3 regions of the Pantoea sp. X-Soil-YNGN-785 genome follow, and region 3 is predicted to be linked to each of the others. Evidence: predicted binding sites of a transcription regulator. Region 3 holds the regulator's gene; each other region holds the start of a gene.
What was found. The regulator PhoB, encoded in region 3, activates phosphate uptake and scavenging genes when phosphate is short. The targets are predictions, from matches to a motif close to CTGTCATAAAACTGNCNNAT.

Region 1 (5,484 bases), 1.7 Mb from region 3:
GTCGCTGCACAGCGGCTTAAACGGCGGGGAAATCATGTCTGAACCTTCCATGTCATCACCTTCAATGTTACAGCGTCAGGAAATTCGTCAGCAGGTGCGCCATCTGCGTCGTGCCATGACGGATGAGCAGCAGGCCCAGGCGGCCGAACAGCTTGCTGAACTTGCCCTTAACTACGCTCCAGTTACTGCCGCGCGCAATATTGCCCTGTTTCTGTCGGTTGATAGTGAGCTGAATACCCGTCCGCTGATTGCCCGGCTCTGGCATCTGAAGAAAGCCGTCTATCTGCCGGTTTTACACCCTTTCTCCCCCGGTAATTTACTGTTTCTGCGCTACTCGCCCGATACACCACTGATCCCGAATAAACTGCGTATTCCTGAACCGCCGCTCGATATCCGGCAGTTGATCACACTTGATCAACTGGATCTGATGCTGGTGCCGCTGGTGGCCTTTGATCAGCATGGGCAACGGCTGGGAATGGGCGGCGGCTTCTATGACCGTACGCTACAGAACTGGCGGCAGCACGGTTTTTTGCCCGTCGGTCTGGCACACGACTGTCAGCAGGTGGATAGCCTGCCGGTTGCAGAATGGGATGTGCCTTTGCCAGCGGTGATGACGCCGTCAAAGCTCTGGCAGTGGGAGTAGAAGAAGCACTGTTACGGGATTTTCAGACGGCTTAAACCCATATTTGGGCGCATCTGGCAGCAATGAAATAGCTCAACGCGCAGGGAACATGGTCATAAGAGAAAAGCGTCCCGCGCAAGGGACAAAAACGCCGGGAGCGTTTTTGAACAACGCAACGCGTTGGCCCTTTTAAGGGCGCACCTCAGGTATGAGGTGCGTACTAAAACGCCGGGAGCGTTTTTGAACAACGCAACGCGTTGGCCCGGCAACGGGCGCACCTCAGGGATGAGGTGCGTAATCGCGCGGGCCGAGCATGCCATGGATGGCGGCTTTTGCGTCTTTCCGATCTGACCGTGTTCTCTTCGCAGTCTCGGTCTTACAGCAAATCGGGACAGCCTGTATTAACTACCTGAAGAGACGCGACTAAGCGCCTCTCCAGGTTGGTATCACTTAGTAAAGCAGACGCGCGCGGATAGTGCCCGGAATCGCCTTCATCAGCTGCAGTGCGTTCTCTGCCACTTCTGGCTCTGCATCAATGTCGATAACCACATAACCCATAAACGGCGAGGTCTGCAGATACTGCGCGGCGATGTTGATGCCCTGCTCTGCGAAGATCTGGTTGATGGCCGTCAGCACGCCGGGACGGTTTTCATGGATGTGCAGCAGACGACTGGCGCTGATACCGTGAATCGGCAGTGATACTTCCGGGAAGTTAACAGCCGAGAGAGTCGAGCCGTTATCGGAATATTTCGCCAGCTTACCCGCCACTTCAATTCCGATGTTCTCCTGCGCTTCTTCTGTCGAGCCGCCAATGTGCGGTGTCAGGATCACGTTGTCGAACTCACTCAGTGGAGAGATAAACGGCTCGCTGTTGGTGGCAGGCTCGGTCGGGAAGACATCGATGGCTGCGCCACCCACATGCTTGCTGGCCAGGGCATCACACAGCGCCGGAATATCCACGACGGTGCCACGTGAGGCGTTAATCAGCAGCGCACCGGGTTTCATCTGCGCCAATTGCTCTGCACCGATCATATCCTGTGTAGAGGCGGTTTCCGGCACGTGCAGGCTGACAACGTCGCTCATGTTGAGCAGATCGGCCAGATGGCGTACCTGGGTGGCATTACCCAGCGGCAGCTTGTTTTCAATGTCGTAGAAGAAAACATGCATACCCAGGCTTTCTGCCAGCACGCCCAGCTGCATCCCGATATGACCGTAACCGATAATACCCAGCTTTTTACCACGCGCTTCAAATGAGCCTTTGGCAATCTTATTCCAGATACCACGGTGTGCTTTCGCATTCGCTTCGGGGATGCCACGCAGCATCAGCAGCATCTCACCAATGACCAGCTCTGCCACCGAGCGGGTATTCGAGAACGGCGCATTGAATACCGGAATACCCCGGCTCGCAGCCGCCTGCAGATCAACCTGGTTAGTGCCGATACAGAAACAGCCAACGGCAACCAGCTTTTCAGCCGCCGCAAAAATCTCTTCAGTGAGCTGGGAGCGGGAACGGATACCAATGAAGTGCGCATCGCGGATCGATGCTTTTAACGCGTCGGAGTCCAGTGCGCCCTTGTGGAATTCGATGTTGGTGTAGCCTGCAGCCCGCAGATTCTCCAGCGCGCTCTGATGGACACCTTCCACCAGCAGGAACTTAATCTTATCTTTTTCCAGTGATACCTTTGCCATTTCCCGATCCTATTCAGCATTCAATGAGGACTACCATAAGCCAGCCTTCTGTCAAAATATCAAAAAAATCGCGTCCGGCAATACAAACGATTGCCCGGCAGCCAGCACGGCAATGGCTGACAGCAGCACATTGCCGGACAAAATCATGATGTCAGCGATGAAGAGAGAACGAACCTACTGTCGATGACGGTTATGTGACATAAGTCACCAAATTTCACCGACGTGAGAAAAGATGATTTGCAGGCAGAAATAACCGGCGCCTTTACAGCGCCAGACAGATCATTTTTTGATGGTCTTCACGCCATCAGGACCGCCAATCAATGCGATATCGGCACCGCGCGCGGCAAAAAGGCCAACGGTAACGACGCCAGGCAAGGCATTGATGGTTTTTTCGAGCTCAATCGGATCGAGAATGCGCAGATTATGCACATCAAGAATAATGTTGCCGTTATCGGTCACCACGTTCTGACGATACTCAGGTAAGCCGCCCATTTTCACCAGCTGACGCGCCACGTAACTGCGCGCCATCGGAATCACTTCGACCGGCAGCGGAAAACGCCCCAGCACATCGACCTCTTTTGAGGCGTCAGCGATGCAGATAAAGGTCTCGGCCACCGCGGCCACGATCTTTTCACGCGTCAGCGCTGCGCCGCCGCCTTTGATCATCTGCATCTGTGGGTTGATCTCATCCGCGCCATCAACGTAAACCGACAGCAGGTCAATCTCGTTCAGATCGAACACCTGAATGCCCAGGCTTTTCAGCTTCTGGGTAGAGGCGTCGGAGCTGGAGACGGCACCTTCGATCTGATGCCTGACCGTGGCCAGCGCATCAATAAAGTGGGCAGCGGTGGATCCGGTGCCTACACCAACAACGGTGCCCGGCTGCACATAGTCAAGTGCAGCCCAGCCAACGGCTTTTTTCAGTTCATCCTGGGTCATGGTATGTTTAAAACCTGTGCGACAACGAAGTGCGCGTAGTATAAAACAAGGCTTGCTGAAAATGCTCGGCTGTCCGACGTGGATTTAACGCTTTGGAAGCCAGCCCACAAAAAACAAGCGAGCCATCACAGGTGACACTTTTGTGGCATAGTGACGTCCACCCTGAAGGAGAGAGAAGAAGAATGAAACGCCCGGATTATCGAACGCTTCAGGCGCTGGATTCAGTGATCCGCGAACGCGGCTTTGAGCGTGCCGCACAAAAGTTGTGTATCACCCAATCGGCGGTTTCACAGCGTATCAAGCAGCTGGAGAACCTGTTTGGTCAGCCGCTGCTGGTGCGCACCGTGCCGCCGCGTCCGACTGAACAGGGGCAAAAACTGCTGGCGTTACTGCATCAGGTAGAGCTGCTGGAAGAGGAGTGGCTGGGCGATGAGAACAGTGGCACCACGCCGCTGCTGCTGTCGCTGGCGGTCAATGCCGACAGTCTGGCGACCTGGCTGCTGCCTGCGCTGAAAGATGTGCTGGCAGATTCCCCTGTCCGTCTGAATCTGCAGGTCGAAGATGAAACCCGCACTCAGGAGCGTCTGCGTCGGGGTGAAGTAGTCGGTGCTGTGAGTATTCAGCCGCAGCCGCTACCGAGTTGTCTGGTGGATCAGCTCGGTGCTCTCGACTATCTGTTTGTCGCGTCACGCGACTTTGCCGATCGCTTCTTTCCTAACGGCGTCACGCGCTCAGCCCTGCTGAAAGCGCCTGCGGTGGCGTTTGACCATCTTGATGATATGCATCAGGCCTTCCTGCAGCAGAACTTTGATCTTTCACCCGGCAGCGTGCCCTGCCACATCGTGAACTCCTCTGAAGCCTTTGTGCAGATGGCGCGGCAGGGTTCAACCTGCTGTATGATCCCGCATCTTCAGATTGAGCGTGAGCTGGCAAGCGGTGAGTTAATAGATTTGACGCCGGGATTGTGTCAGCGCCGGATGCTCTACTGGCATCGGTTTGCGCCGGAGAGCCGCTTAATGCGTCGGGTGACCGATGCGCTGATTGCGCATGGACATCGGGTGCTGCGGCAGGATGACGTGGCAGCCTGAAAACAAAAACGGGGCGAAAGCCCCGTTTTTGTTGCTGACAAATCGGGATAACCAGGAGTCTTACAACAACAGAAAAGTTAAACGCGAAGGGAACAGGGTCAGAAGAGGAAAGCGTCCCGCGGCCTGGGACAAAAACGCCGGGAGCGTTTTTGAACAACGCAACGCGTTGGTCCGGTCACGGGCGCACCTCAGGGATGAGGTGCGTAATTGTGCGGGCCGAGCGGCCAGGGATTGGCCTTAGCGACTTTCCGATCTGACCCTGTTTCCTGTGCAGGCACCGTCTCACAGCGAACCAGGCCAGGTTTTGTCAACAATCTCAAACGGGACATCAGCTCCGTTTTGCATTATGGCGTGTTGGGCTTGAGCTCAAACACCACATCTACCTGATCGTCAAAGTTGATGCTCTGCTGATCGTAGGTTTCCTGCGCCGACGTATCTGCCGCGGCTGCCGCTTTATACATGCGGTTCATTGGCATCGGCTGATAGTTGGCAACCTGATAACGAATGCTGTAGATGGATCCCAGCTTCGCGTTGAAGCCTTCAGCCAGCTGTGAGGCCTGCTGAGTCGCGTTCTTAATCGCGGCTTTACGCGCCTGATCTTTGTAGCTTTCCGGGTTTGCCACGCCTAACTCAACGCTGCGTACCTCATTCAGACCAGACTTCAGCGCCCCGTCCAGCAGATCGTTCAGCTTGTCCAGTTGACGCAGGGTGACCTGCACCTGACGCACCGCGCGATAGCCTTTCAGTACCGATTTACCCTCTTTGGTGTAATCGTACTCAGGCTGTGTGCTCAGGTTAGCTGCATCGATATCTTTCTTCTCAATGCCGTTTTTCTGCAGAAAATCGAAATATTGCGCAACCCGGCTATCCGCCTGCTTTTTCGCATCTGCAGCATCTTTCGACGACACGTTCACCACGATTGAGAGCGTCGCGATATCGGGACGGGCATCGACCGTTGCCTTGCCTGAGGTCACCACGTGCGGTCCGTTCGGTAACTCATCAGCGTGTACGCCAGGCAATGCCCCGGCGCTCATGATTGCGGCCAGAGCCAATGCTTTCAGTTTCATGAAAGTCCTCCTTGAAAAGGTCACTATGACGGCTTCCAACCGGCGAAGCCCAAAAGCGCATCGGTATGCGCCATGCTTT
Region 2 (5,484 bases), 940 kb from region 3:
GAGTACATTTTATTGAAGGTGCGCAGCAGGGTCGACTTACCACAGCCCGATGGGCCGATAAACGCGGTGACCTGATTCTTAGCGATATCCAGGTTGATGTTCTTCAGCGCATGAAACTTGCCGTAATAGAAGTTCAGATTACGGACCTGAATTTTATCGGCTGTTACTGTCGCGATACTCATAATTCATCTCTCTTATACGGCGCCGCGCAGGGCCACGCCGGAAGTTAACCGTGTTTACCTTTGGCGAAAATCACCCGTGCCACAATGTTCAGCAGCAGCACGCAGAGGGTAATGATCAGCACGCCCGCCCAGGCCAGGCTCTGCCATTCGGCGAACGGGCTCATGGCGAACTTAAAGATGGTGACCGGCAGGTTTGCCAGCGGCTGCATCATGTCGGTGCTCCAGAACTGGTTCGACAGCGCCGTAAACAGCAGCGGAGCCGTTTCCCCTGCGATGCGGGCAATCGCCAGCAGCACGCCGGTGATGATGCCCGAGACCGAGGCTTTCAGGGTGATAGCCGAAATCATCTTCCACTTGGGCGTGCCAAGCGCATAAGCCGCTTCACGCATGCTGTCTGGCACCAGCCGCAGCATATTTTCGGTGGTACGAATCACAATCGGTACCTGCAGCAGCGCCAGCGCAATCACCCCGGCCCAGCCAGAGAAGTGCTGCATCTGTGACACCACCAGGGTGTAGACGAACAGCCCGACCACAATGGAGGGGGCTGAAAGCAGAATGTCGTTAATAAAGCGGATCACTTCTGACAGGGCCGATTTGCGCCCATATTCCGCCAGATAGATCCCGGCCATGATGCCCAGCGGCGTGCCGAAAAAGGTCGACCAGAAAATCAGCAAGCCACTGCCCGCCAGGGCATTCGCCAGCCCGCCGCCCGCCGTATTCGGTGGTGGCGTTGATTCGGTGAACAGGGACCATGAAAGCCCATCCACGCCACGCGATACGGTGGTGAAAAGGATCCACACCAGCCAGAACAAGCCAAACGCCATGGTCAGCAGCGACAGCGTCAGTGCAATTTTATTTTTCGTGCTGCGCCAGGACTGCATTTTACGACGTGATGCGTCCAGTTCGGCGCGCGCCTGAATTTCAATCGTGGTCATGAGCGCGCTCCTTCACTTTTCGCCAGTCGCATAATCATCAGCTTTGAAATCGCCAGTACGATAAAGGTAATCACAAACAGGATCAGGCCCAGCTCCATCAGCGCGGCGACATGGACACCCGATTCCGCTTCCGCAAACTCGTTGGCCAGCGCCGAGGTGATGCTGTTACCCGGCATAAACAGCGACGGGCTGTCGAGCTGGTAGGTGTTGCCGATAATAAAGGTCACTGCCATGGTTTCACCCAGCGCACGACCCAGTCCCAGCATCACGCCGCCAATCACGCCATTTTTGGTAAATGGCAGGACGATGCGCCAGATCACTTCCCAGGTGGTGCAGCCTATGCCGTAGGCTGACTCTTTCATCATTACCGGGGTCTGCTCAAAGACGTCGCGCATCACCGAGGCGATGTAGGGGATGATCATGATCGCCAGAATCACTCCCGCCGCGAGGATACCGATACCGAAAGCGGGGCCGGAAAAGAGCTCGCCGACAATCGGAATACCCGACATCACGTCGTTAACCGGTGTCTGGAAATATTCGGCAAACAGGGGTGCGAAGACAAACAGGCCCCACATGCCGTAAACGATGCTCGGAATTGCTGCCAGCAGCTCAATGGCGGTACCCAGCGGGCGACGCAGCCAGCCTGGCGCGAGTTCGGTCAGGAACAGCGCGATACCAAAACTCACCGGCACGGCGATAATCAGGGCGATAATGGAGGTCACAAGGGTGCCGTAGATCGGAACCAGTGCGCCAAATTGTTCGTTGGGCGCATCCCAGGTTTTGGTCCACAAAAAGGCGAAACCAAACTTCTGGATGCTGGGCCACGAGGAGATGATCAGGGAGACAATAATGCCGCCCATCAGTAACAGCACAATCAGCGCAGCCAGCCTGACCAGCGCGCCAAAAATTCTGTCACCTTGTTTGCCTGGGGCTTTGAATGCCGGCTTCGTTGCAGCCATAGAAGTCTCAGTCTTCAGAAGTTATCAGGGCGGCATGAGCCGCCCGTTGGGTCTGACCGGACAGCCGTCCGGCCAGGGTCGGTCAATTACTGATAAAGCGCTTTACCAGAACTGTCTTTGATGTTGGCTTTCCAGGCGGCGCGAATCTGCTCGGTCACGCTCTCTGGCAGCGCAGCATAATCCAGCGCTGTAGCGGTTTTGCTGCCGCTTTTGTAAGCCCAGTCGAAGAACTTCAGTACTTCAGCGCCTTTAGCCGCATTCGCCTGATCTTTGTAGATCAGAATGAAGGTGGTTGAGGAGATTGGCCAGGCATCCGCGCCCTTCTGGAAGGTCAGATCCTGCGCGAACGATTTGCTCCAGTCAGCGCCTTTCGCGGCATTACTGAAGCTGGTTTCGCTTGGCGCGACCGCTTTACCATCGGCATCGATCAGTTTGGTGTAGGTCAGGTTGTTCTGTTTGGCGTAGGCGTATTCCACATAGCCGATTGAACCCGGCAGACGCTGAACAAAGGCAGCGACGCCGTCGTTGCCTTTACCGCCCAGACCCACCGGCCAGTTAACAGTGTTGCCTTTACCGATTTTGCTGTTCCAGTCCTGGTTTACCTTCGCCAGATAGCTGGTGAAGACGAACGAGGTGCCTGAACCATCAGCGCGACGCACCACGTTGATGTTGGTCTCTGGCAGTTTCACGCCCGGGTTAAGTTTGGCAATCGCCGGGTCGTTCCACTTTTTGATGGTGCCGAGGTAGATATCACCCACAGTTTTGCCATCCAGCGTCAGCTGGCCTGACTTGATGCCCGGCAGGTTAACCGCCAGTACCACACCACCGATCACGGTAGGGAACTGGAACAGACCATTTTTCTGCAGATCTTCATCTTTCATTGGCGCATCGGACGCACCGAAATCAACGGTTTTGGCGATAATCTGTTTCACGCCGCCAGATGAACCGATGCCCTGGTAGTTAATTTTGCTACCGGTGGCTTGCTGATATTCTGCTGCCCACTTGGCATAAACCGGCGCCGGGAACGTCCCGCCTGCACCGGTGAGATCGGTGGCCGCAAAAGCAGATACCGCGCTTACGGCGAAGGTGGTGGCGAGGATTCGGGCTACGGTGCTACGCATCAGTGTCATATTCCCTCCAGGGGAGAAAAGTCAGGCTAGGGGCCGTTTTAGTAAGAGTCTGTGATTGCTGCAGGAGGGAAAATAGGACAGTTTGATGACAGTGAAATGTACGAAATATGACAGTTATATGACAAAGGGCCAGAATGAAGTGGGCCCGCGACGGGGCCCACCAGGTTATTCCACGGTAACCGATTTTGCCAGGTTACGCGGCTGATCGACGTCGGTGCCTTTGATCAGGGCAACGTGATAGGAGAGTAACTGCAACGGCACGGTGTAGAAGATCGGCGCAATCACCTCTTCAACATGCGGCAGCGGGATAATCTTCATCCCGTCACTGTCGCTGAAACCCGCATCCTGATCGGCAAACACATAGAGCAGGCCGCCGCGTGCGCGCACCTCTTCGATGTTGGATTTCAGCTTCTCCAGCAGTTCGTTGTTAGGTGCCACTACGATCACCGGCATGTCCGCATCAATCAGCGCCAGCGGGCCATGTTTCAGCTCGCCTGCGGCGTAGGCTTCCGCATGAATGTAGGAGATCTCCTTGAGCTTCAGCGCCCCTTCCATGGCAATCGGGTATTGATCGCCACGGCCCAGGAACAGCGCGTGATGCTTGTCAGAGAAGCCTTCGGCCAGATTCTCAATCAGCTTATCCTGCGCCAGCATCTGCTCAATCCGGTTCGGCAACGCCTGCAGGGCATGAACGATCTCATGCTCAGTCTCCACAGACATCCCTTTCAGACGACCCAGTTTCGCCACCAGCATCAGCAGCACCGCTAACTGAGTGGTGAACGCTTTGGTGGAGGCGACGCCGATTTCGGTGCCCGCTTTGGTCATCAGTGCCAGGTCAGATTCCCGCACCAGTGACGAACCCGCCACGTTGCAGACGGCCAGCGACCCCAGGTAGCCCAGCTGTTTCGAGAGACGCAGCGCTGCCAGGGTATCTGCCGTTTCACCCGACTGTGACAGGGTGATCAGCAGGCTGTTTTTGCGCACCGCTGACTTGCGATAGCGGAACTCTGAGGCGATCTCCACGTCACAGGGGATATTTGCCAGCGACTCAAACCAGTAGCGTGACACCATCCCGGAATTATAAGAGGTGCCGCAGGCGATAATCTGGATATGCTCCACCTGACTCAGCAGTGCTTCAGCGCCCGCGCCCAGCTCGCTGAGGTCAACCTGCCCCTGACTGAAGCGCCCACTCAGGGTGCTTTTCAGCGCCATCGGCTGTTCGTAGATCTCTTTCTGCATGTAGTGACGGTAAATACCTTTATCACCGGCGTCATATTGCAGGTTCGATTCGATCTCGGCACGCGTCACGGTATTGCCTTCACGGTCAATAATCGTGACATCACGACGACTGATCTCGGCGATATCACCCTCTTCCAGATAGATGAAGCGGCGGGTCACCGGCAGCAGGGCCAGCTGATCCGAGGCGATAAAGTTTTCGCCCATGCCACGGCCAATCACCAGCGGGCTGCCGGAACGGGCTGCCACCAGCAGCGACGGATCGCGGCTGTCCATGATCACCATGCCATAGGCACCGCGCAGCTGTGGGATCACACGCAGCACGACTTCGCGCAGCGAGCCGCCCTGTTTCTGCTCCCAGTGAACCAGATGCGCCACCACTTCGGTGTCGGTTTCAGAGGCAAAAACGTAGCCGCGTTCGATCAGCTCAGCACGCAGCGGCTCATGGTTTTCGATGATGCCGTTGTGCACGATGATGATGTGCTCTGAGACGTGCGGATGCGCATTTGCTTCCGACGGCTCGCCATGAGTTGCCCAGCGCGTGTGCGCGATGCCGGTACCACCGATCAGCGGCTGCTGTTCAGCGGCTTCCGCCAGTTTCTGCACTTTCCCTAACCGCCGCAGGCGCGTGACGTGCCCCTGACGATCGACCACGGCCAGACCGGCCGAATCATATCCGCGATATTCAAGACGACGCAGACCTTCCAGCAGAATCTCTGCGATATCGCGTTGCGCTACTGCACCAACAATTCCACACATAATGATGTTTTCCTGACTACATGGCTTTTCGCCACTTCTGTTGTCATGCGACCTGATATCCGGCTTTGCCGGTTCCCCGAGCCTTGTAGAGAGTGGGGATTATAGTTTTGGCACTGCACTGTATCGGCCCGCATAAAGCGGGCCGTTAAAAATTTTATTTTTTCTTCACCGGACGCTGCCAGTCCGCTTTGTGATTCTGCTCTTTACGGTTATAGACCAGACCGGCTTCGGTCACATCTTTCATGATGGTGGTGCCTGCCGCAATGGTAGCACCTGCCGCGAC
Region 3 (5,484 bases):
CACGCCATTAAACTGGATGCCCTGTTCCGCTTCATAGCTCTCAACGCCGTCAAGACCATAGAAGAAGTCGAAGTGCCACCAGCCGCGACGGAACTCGCCGTCTGTCACCACTTTCAGGCCATTTTCACGCTGTTTCGCGACCACATCGCGGATTGCCGCATCTTCAACCTGACGCAGGGCGGCGGCATCAATCTCTCCGGCTGAAAACTGTTCGCGTGCCTGCTTAATTGCAGCGGGACGCAGGAAGCTGCCAACGGTGTCGGCACGGAACGGGGCGGTTTCTCTTTGCATGATCACTCCTGTGCTTCCTGCAAATGATTACGGCAGGAAATAATTACATTCTGATATAAATAGCCATCTGGATGGCTATATGTCTGAATGCAGAGTGACACGAGTAAACTCTGTCTGCAACTGAAGAAAATTCAGCGATGATGAAAAAAATTCATGCTGGAAGATTATTGCAGCGCTGCGCGCGCCTGCGCTATCTGGCTGTCAGAGAGCGGCAGGTAGCCCGCTTCGCTGACGCGCCGCTGTCCCTGCACGGAAAGCACCTGCTGCAGAAACGCGGCTACCAGCGGCGGCAGCGGTTTGCCGGGCGCTTTGTTGACATAGAGATAGAGCGGACGCGCCCAGGGATAGCGGCCGCTGCGGATAGCATCGGCATCCGGAGCAATCGCCTGGCCCTGGTCATTCATCACCGCCAGCATTTTTACGCCGCTGAGGTGAAAGCCAAAACTGGCGTAGCCGATGCTGCGCGAATTACCGGCCACAGCCTGCACCACCGCGGCCGAGCCGGGAAACTCCGCTACGTCACTGCGGAAATCGCCTTTACACAGCACCTGCTGTTTGAAGAACCCCCAGGTGCCGGAGGCGGAGTTGCGCCCATAACGCTGAATCGGCCGTTCGCGCCACTGGTCGCCGGTTAAACCAAGATCGCCCCAGCGCAGCGGCACACTGTGCGCGCCACACAGGCGGGTAATGGAGAAAATCGCGTCGAGCTGGCGCGGTTCAATCTGCTGCAGCGGATTACGCTGATTGACCACCACCACCAGCGCATCCATTGCCACCGGCACCGCCAGCGGTGGATAGCCGTAGCGCGCCTCAAAGGCCTGACGTTCATCGGCCTGCATCGGGCGACTCATCGGCCCGAGCTGTGCGGCACCCGCCGCCAGCGCGGTCGGCGCGGTAGACGAACCGGAGGCCTGAACCTGCACATTGACGCCCGGTGCCTGACGACTGAAATCTTCGCCCCACAGGGTCATCAGATAGCCGAGCGTGTCGGATCCGACGCTGCTGAGATTGCCGGAGAGCGCGCCGGGCTGGGCCAGCGCCAGCCCCGGCAGCAGAGAGACGATTAACAAAAGAAGGAGGCGCATCAGAGAGATCCGGCAGCGATTAATGAACGGCATTCTCCTGCATCACGCTGTTCACAATCAACCTCGCGGGCAGCGTAAAGGTAAAACAGGTCTCTTTATGCGGCACGCTGGTGATATCGAGCCGCGCGTTGTGGTGGCTCAGCGCATGTTTCACAATCGCCAGTCCCAGCCCGCTGCCGCCGGTGGCACGCGAACGCGCCTTATCAACCCGGTAGAACCGCTCGGTCAGACGCGGAATATGTTCAGAGGCGATACCCGGCCCGTTGTCGCACACCCGGAAGGTCGCGCCCTGCTTGCCACGCAGCCAGCTGATATCAATCCGCGTGCCCTCCGGCGTGTGATTCACCGCGTTGTACACCAGATTGGAAATAGCACTGCGCAGCTGTTCGTCGTTGCCGAACACTTTCAGATGGGGATCGGTATGGAAATGAATATCGTGACGACCGCCACTCAGCGTCGCCGCCTCATGCTGGAGCAGCTTCAGCATCACCGGCACATCGACCTTCTCTTTGAGATCGATCGCGGGCGCGGCTTCGATGCGCGACAGCGTCAGCAGCTGTTTCACCAGGCTGTCCATGCGGCGCGTCTGCTCCGACATGGTGTGCAGCGCTTTGCTGCGCGACGGCTCGCTCATCACCGAGTCATTCATCATCTCCAGATAACCCTGCAGCACGGTGAGCGGCGTGCGTAACTCATGGCTGACGTTGGCAAAGAAGTTGCGGCGCGCCCCTTCCAGCTGATGCATCTGCGTCACATCACGCGCCACCAGCAGCCACTGCCCTTCGCTATAGGGCATGACGCGGAACTCCATATGAAGTTTGTTGTTCAGCACCAGCGTCAGCGGCTTGTCAAAATCGCGCTGGCGCAGATAGCGGGAGAACTCCGGGTAACGCAGCAGATTAAGGATATTCTGGCCATTATCTTCCGGCCAGCGCAGGCCCAGATGCTGCTGCGCCAGGCCGTTACACCAGAAAATAGTGCCCTCTTCCGTGGTCAGGATCACCGCATCCGGCAGCGATTCGGCCCCGCTGCGGAAACGCTTAATCAGATTGCCCAGTTCACGCCGCCGCCGCCGGTTGCGCAGCTGCATCTGGTAAAGCCCATAAAACAGCGGTTCCCAGCTGGCACGCCCGGTCGGTGGCGTCATGGTGCGGTCGAGCCACAGCCAGTGCGACAGCCGCATCAGATTGTGGAAATGCCACAACAGCACCACCAGTACGCTCAGCAGCAGCCACCAGGGCAGGCCGCCAAACAGCAGGCCCAGCAGCGCCGCAGGCAGACAGGCCAGCAGCAGTTCTGTCAGTAATCTCTTCCAGGAGAGGCGTTCCAGCACGGTAAAGGCTCCGTTTAGTAGCGGGCAGAGAAACGATACCCTGTTCCACGGACGGTTTGTACCATGCGATCGTGGCCGGAGACTTCCAGCGCTTTACGTAAACGGCGAATGTGAACATCGACAGTGCGATCCTCCACATACACATTGGTGCCCCAGACGTGGTTCAGCAACTGTTCGCGGCTGTAGACACGCTCCGGGTGCGTCATAAAGAAGTGCAGCAACTTATATTCGGTGGGGCCCATCTCCAGCGGCGTGGTTTCTGACATCACGCGATGTGAGGAGGGATCCAGACTCAGCCCCTGCATCTCAATCACCTCTTCCACTGCCATCGGCGAAATGCGGCGCATTACCGCTTTGATCCGCGCCATCAGCTCTTTAGGTGAAAACGGCTTGGTAATGTAATCATCGGCGCCCACTTCCAGGCCACGTACCCGATCTTCCTCTTCGCCGCGCGCGGTCAGCATCATCACCGGGATATCGCGGGTCATCGCCTCGCGCTTAAGATGCTTGATAAACTGAATCCCGCTGCCACCGGGTAACATCCAGTCCAGCAAAATCAGATCGGGCCAGGGTTCAATCAGCTTGCCAACGGCGCTGTCATAATCTTCCGCCTCGATTGGCTGATAGTCGTTCTGCTCCAGAACAAAACACAACATTTCACGGATGGGGGCTTCATCCTCCACAACCAAAATGCGCTTAGCCATTATTACTCCTGCTGATTATGACGGCTGTCACTGAGATTCGCGGCGCCATTATGCGTCAGATTTGTGACACTTTTATGAAAAACATAACCTGCCTGTAACCTCACTGGTAATCATTTATGACAGCGCAGCGACATTTTTTTGCTTTGGCCGCAGAGCCAGTATAATCGCCCGGCGAATCACAACGGCAGGGACTCATCATGCGCATCATTCATACTGCGGACTGGCATCTGGGGCAGTTCTTCTACAACAAAAGTCGGGCGGCGGAACATCAGGCGTTTCTCGACTGGCTGTTGATCCAGATTGAACAGCATCAGGTGGATGCGCTGATTATTGCAGGCGACCTGTTTGATACCGGTACGCCGCCCAGCTACGCCCGCGAGATGTTTAACCGCTTCGTGGTGGCACTGCAGCCTGCGGGCTGTCAGCTGATTGTGCTGGCGGGTAACCACGATTCCGTGGCAACGCTGAACGAGTCACGCGAATTGCTGGCCTGCCTCAACACGCGGGTGATCGCCACCCCGCAGGCGCAGGATGATGTGCTGCTGCTCAACACCCGCCAGGGCGAGCCGGGTGCCCTGCTGTGCGCCATTCCCTATCTGCGCCCGCGCGATATCCTGCGCAGCCGGGCGGGTCAGTCGGGCCGCGACAAGCAGACCTCGCTGCTGGAGGCGATTGCCCACCACTATCAGCAGCGTTTCGCCGCCGCCCAGGCGCTGGGCTATGCGCTGCCCGTCATTGCTACCGGTCACCTCACCACCGTCGGCGTCAGCCAGAGCGATTCGGTGCGCGACATCTACATCGGCACGCTGGACGCGTTTCCCGCCAGCGCGTTTCCCGCTGCTGATTATATTGCGCTCGGCCATATTCATCGCGCCCAGCGCGTGGCGGGCAGCGAACATATCCGCTACAGCGGCTCGCCGATTCCGCTGAGTTTTGATGAGCTGGGGACTGAAAAGAGCGTCTTCCTGCTGGAGCTGACGGCCAGCGGCCTGCAGTCAGTTACGCCGCTGGTGGTGCCGCAGTCGCAACCCATGCAGGTGCTGAAAGGATCGCTGGCGCAGATTGCAGAGCAGTTAAACGCCTTCAGCACGGCAGAGCAGGAGAAGCCGACCTGGCTCGACATCGAAGTCACTACCCAGGAGTACCTCAGCGATCTGCAACGTCAGGTCGAAACCCTGACCGCTACGCTGCCGGTCGAAGTCTTGCTGCTGCGCCGCAGCCGTGAACAGCGGCAGCAGAGCCTGGCGGGGCTCGACAACGAAACGCTGAGTGAGCTGAAGGTGGAAGAGGTCTTCGCGCGCCGCCTGGCGCTGGATGAAGAGCTGCAACCGGCGCAAATCGACGAGATGACCACGCTGTTTCGCCAGACGCTGGCCGCTATGGAAGAGACCCAATGAAGATCCTCACGCTACGGTTTAAAAACCTCAATGCCCTGCGCGGTGAATGGTTCATCGACTTCCGCGCCGAGCCTTTTGCCAGCAACGGCCTGTTTGCGATAACCGGGGCCACCGGGGCGGGTAAAACCACGCTGCTGGACGCCATCTGCCTGGCGCTCTATCACCAGACACCGCGCCTGGGCGCGATTTCCCAGAGCCAGAATGCGCTGATGACCCGCGACTGCGCAGAATGTCTGGCTGAGGTCGAGTTTGAGATCAAAGGTGAAGCCTGGCGCGCCTTCTGGAGCCAGAACCGCGCGCGCGGCACCGCTGACGGCAAGCTACAGGCGCCGCGCGTTGAGCTGGCGCGCTGTGACGACAACACCATTGTTGCCGATAAGGTCGGTGACAAGCTGAAGCTGATCGAAACCCTGTCAGGTCTTGATTTCGAACGCTTCACCCGCTCAATGATGCTGTCACAGGGACAATTCGCCGCCTTTCTCAACGCGAAAGCCAGTGAACGCGCCGAACTGCTGGAGGAGCTGACCGGCACCGAAATTTACGGCCTGATTTCCGCAGCCATCTACGAGCGTCATAAAGAGGCGAAAACCCAGCTGGATCTGCTGCGCAGCCAGGCGGGAGCGATGGCGCTGCTGGATAGCGACGCCCGCGACGCGCTGCAACAGCAGCTCAGC

Region 1: a site for PhoB is predicted at 2,493-2,512, ahead of serA (phosphoglycerate dehydrogenase). Genes of this name have one in related genera too.
Region 2: a site for PhoB is predicted at 3,312-3,331, ahead of pstS (phosphate ABC transporter substrate-binding protein PstS). Genes of this name have one in related genera too.

What each region holds. Positions count from the first base shown of each region.
Region 1 covers NZ_AP035942.1:3,252,362-3,257,845, forward strand. The annotation lists gene AC6I8E_RS15085 (5-formyltetrahydrofolate cyclo-ligase) at 50-643, shown strand; gene serA (phosphoglycerate dehydrogenase) at 1,073-2,311, opposite strand; gene rpiA (ribose-5-phosphate isomerase RpiA) at 2,591-3,250, opposite strand; gene AC6I8E_RS15100 (LysR family transcriptional regulator ArgP) at 3,433-4,338, shown strand; gene AC6I8E_RS15105 (oxidative stress defense protein) at 4,683-5,405, opposite strand.
Region 2 covers NZ_AP035942.1:12,018-17,501, reverse strand. The annotation lists gene pstB (phosphate ABC transporter ATP-binding protein PstB) at 1-182, opposite strand, end outside; gene pstA (phosphate ABC transporter permease PstA) at 227-1,117, opposite strand; gene pstC (phosphate ABC transporter permease PstC) at 1,114-2,076, opposite strand; gene pstS (phosphate ABC transporter substrate-binding protein PstS) at 2,163-3,206, opposite strand; gene glmS (glutamine--fructose-6-phosphate transaminase (isomerizing)) at 3,372-5,201, opposite strand; gene glmU (bifunctional UDP-N-acetylglucosamine diphosphorylase/glucosamine-1-phosphate N-acetyltransferase GlmU) at 5,356-5,484, opposite strand, start outside.
Region 3 covers NZ_AP035942.1:953,969-959,452, reverse strand. The annotation lists gene AC6I8E_RS04295 (cobalamin-independent methionine synthase II family protein) at 1-291, opposite strand, end outside; gene AC6I8E_RS04290 (PstS family phosphate ABC transporter substrate-binding protein) at 456-1,376, opposite strand; gene phoR (phosphate regulon sensor histidine kinase PhoR) at 1,396-2,709, opposite strand; gene phoB (phosphate response regulator transcription factor PhoB) at 2,724-3,413, opposite strand; gene sbcD (exonuclease subunit SbcD) at 3,611-4,810, shown strand; gene AC6I8E_RS04270 (AAA family ATPase) at 4,807-5,484, shown strand, end outside.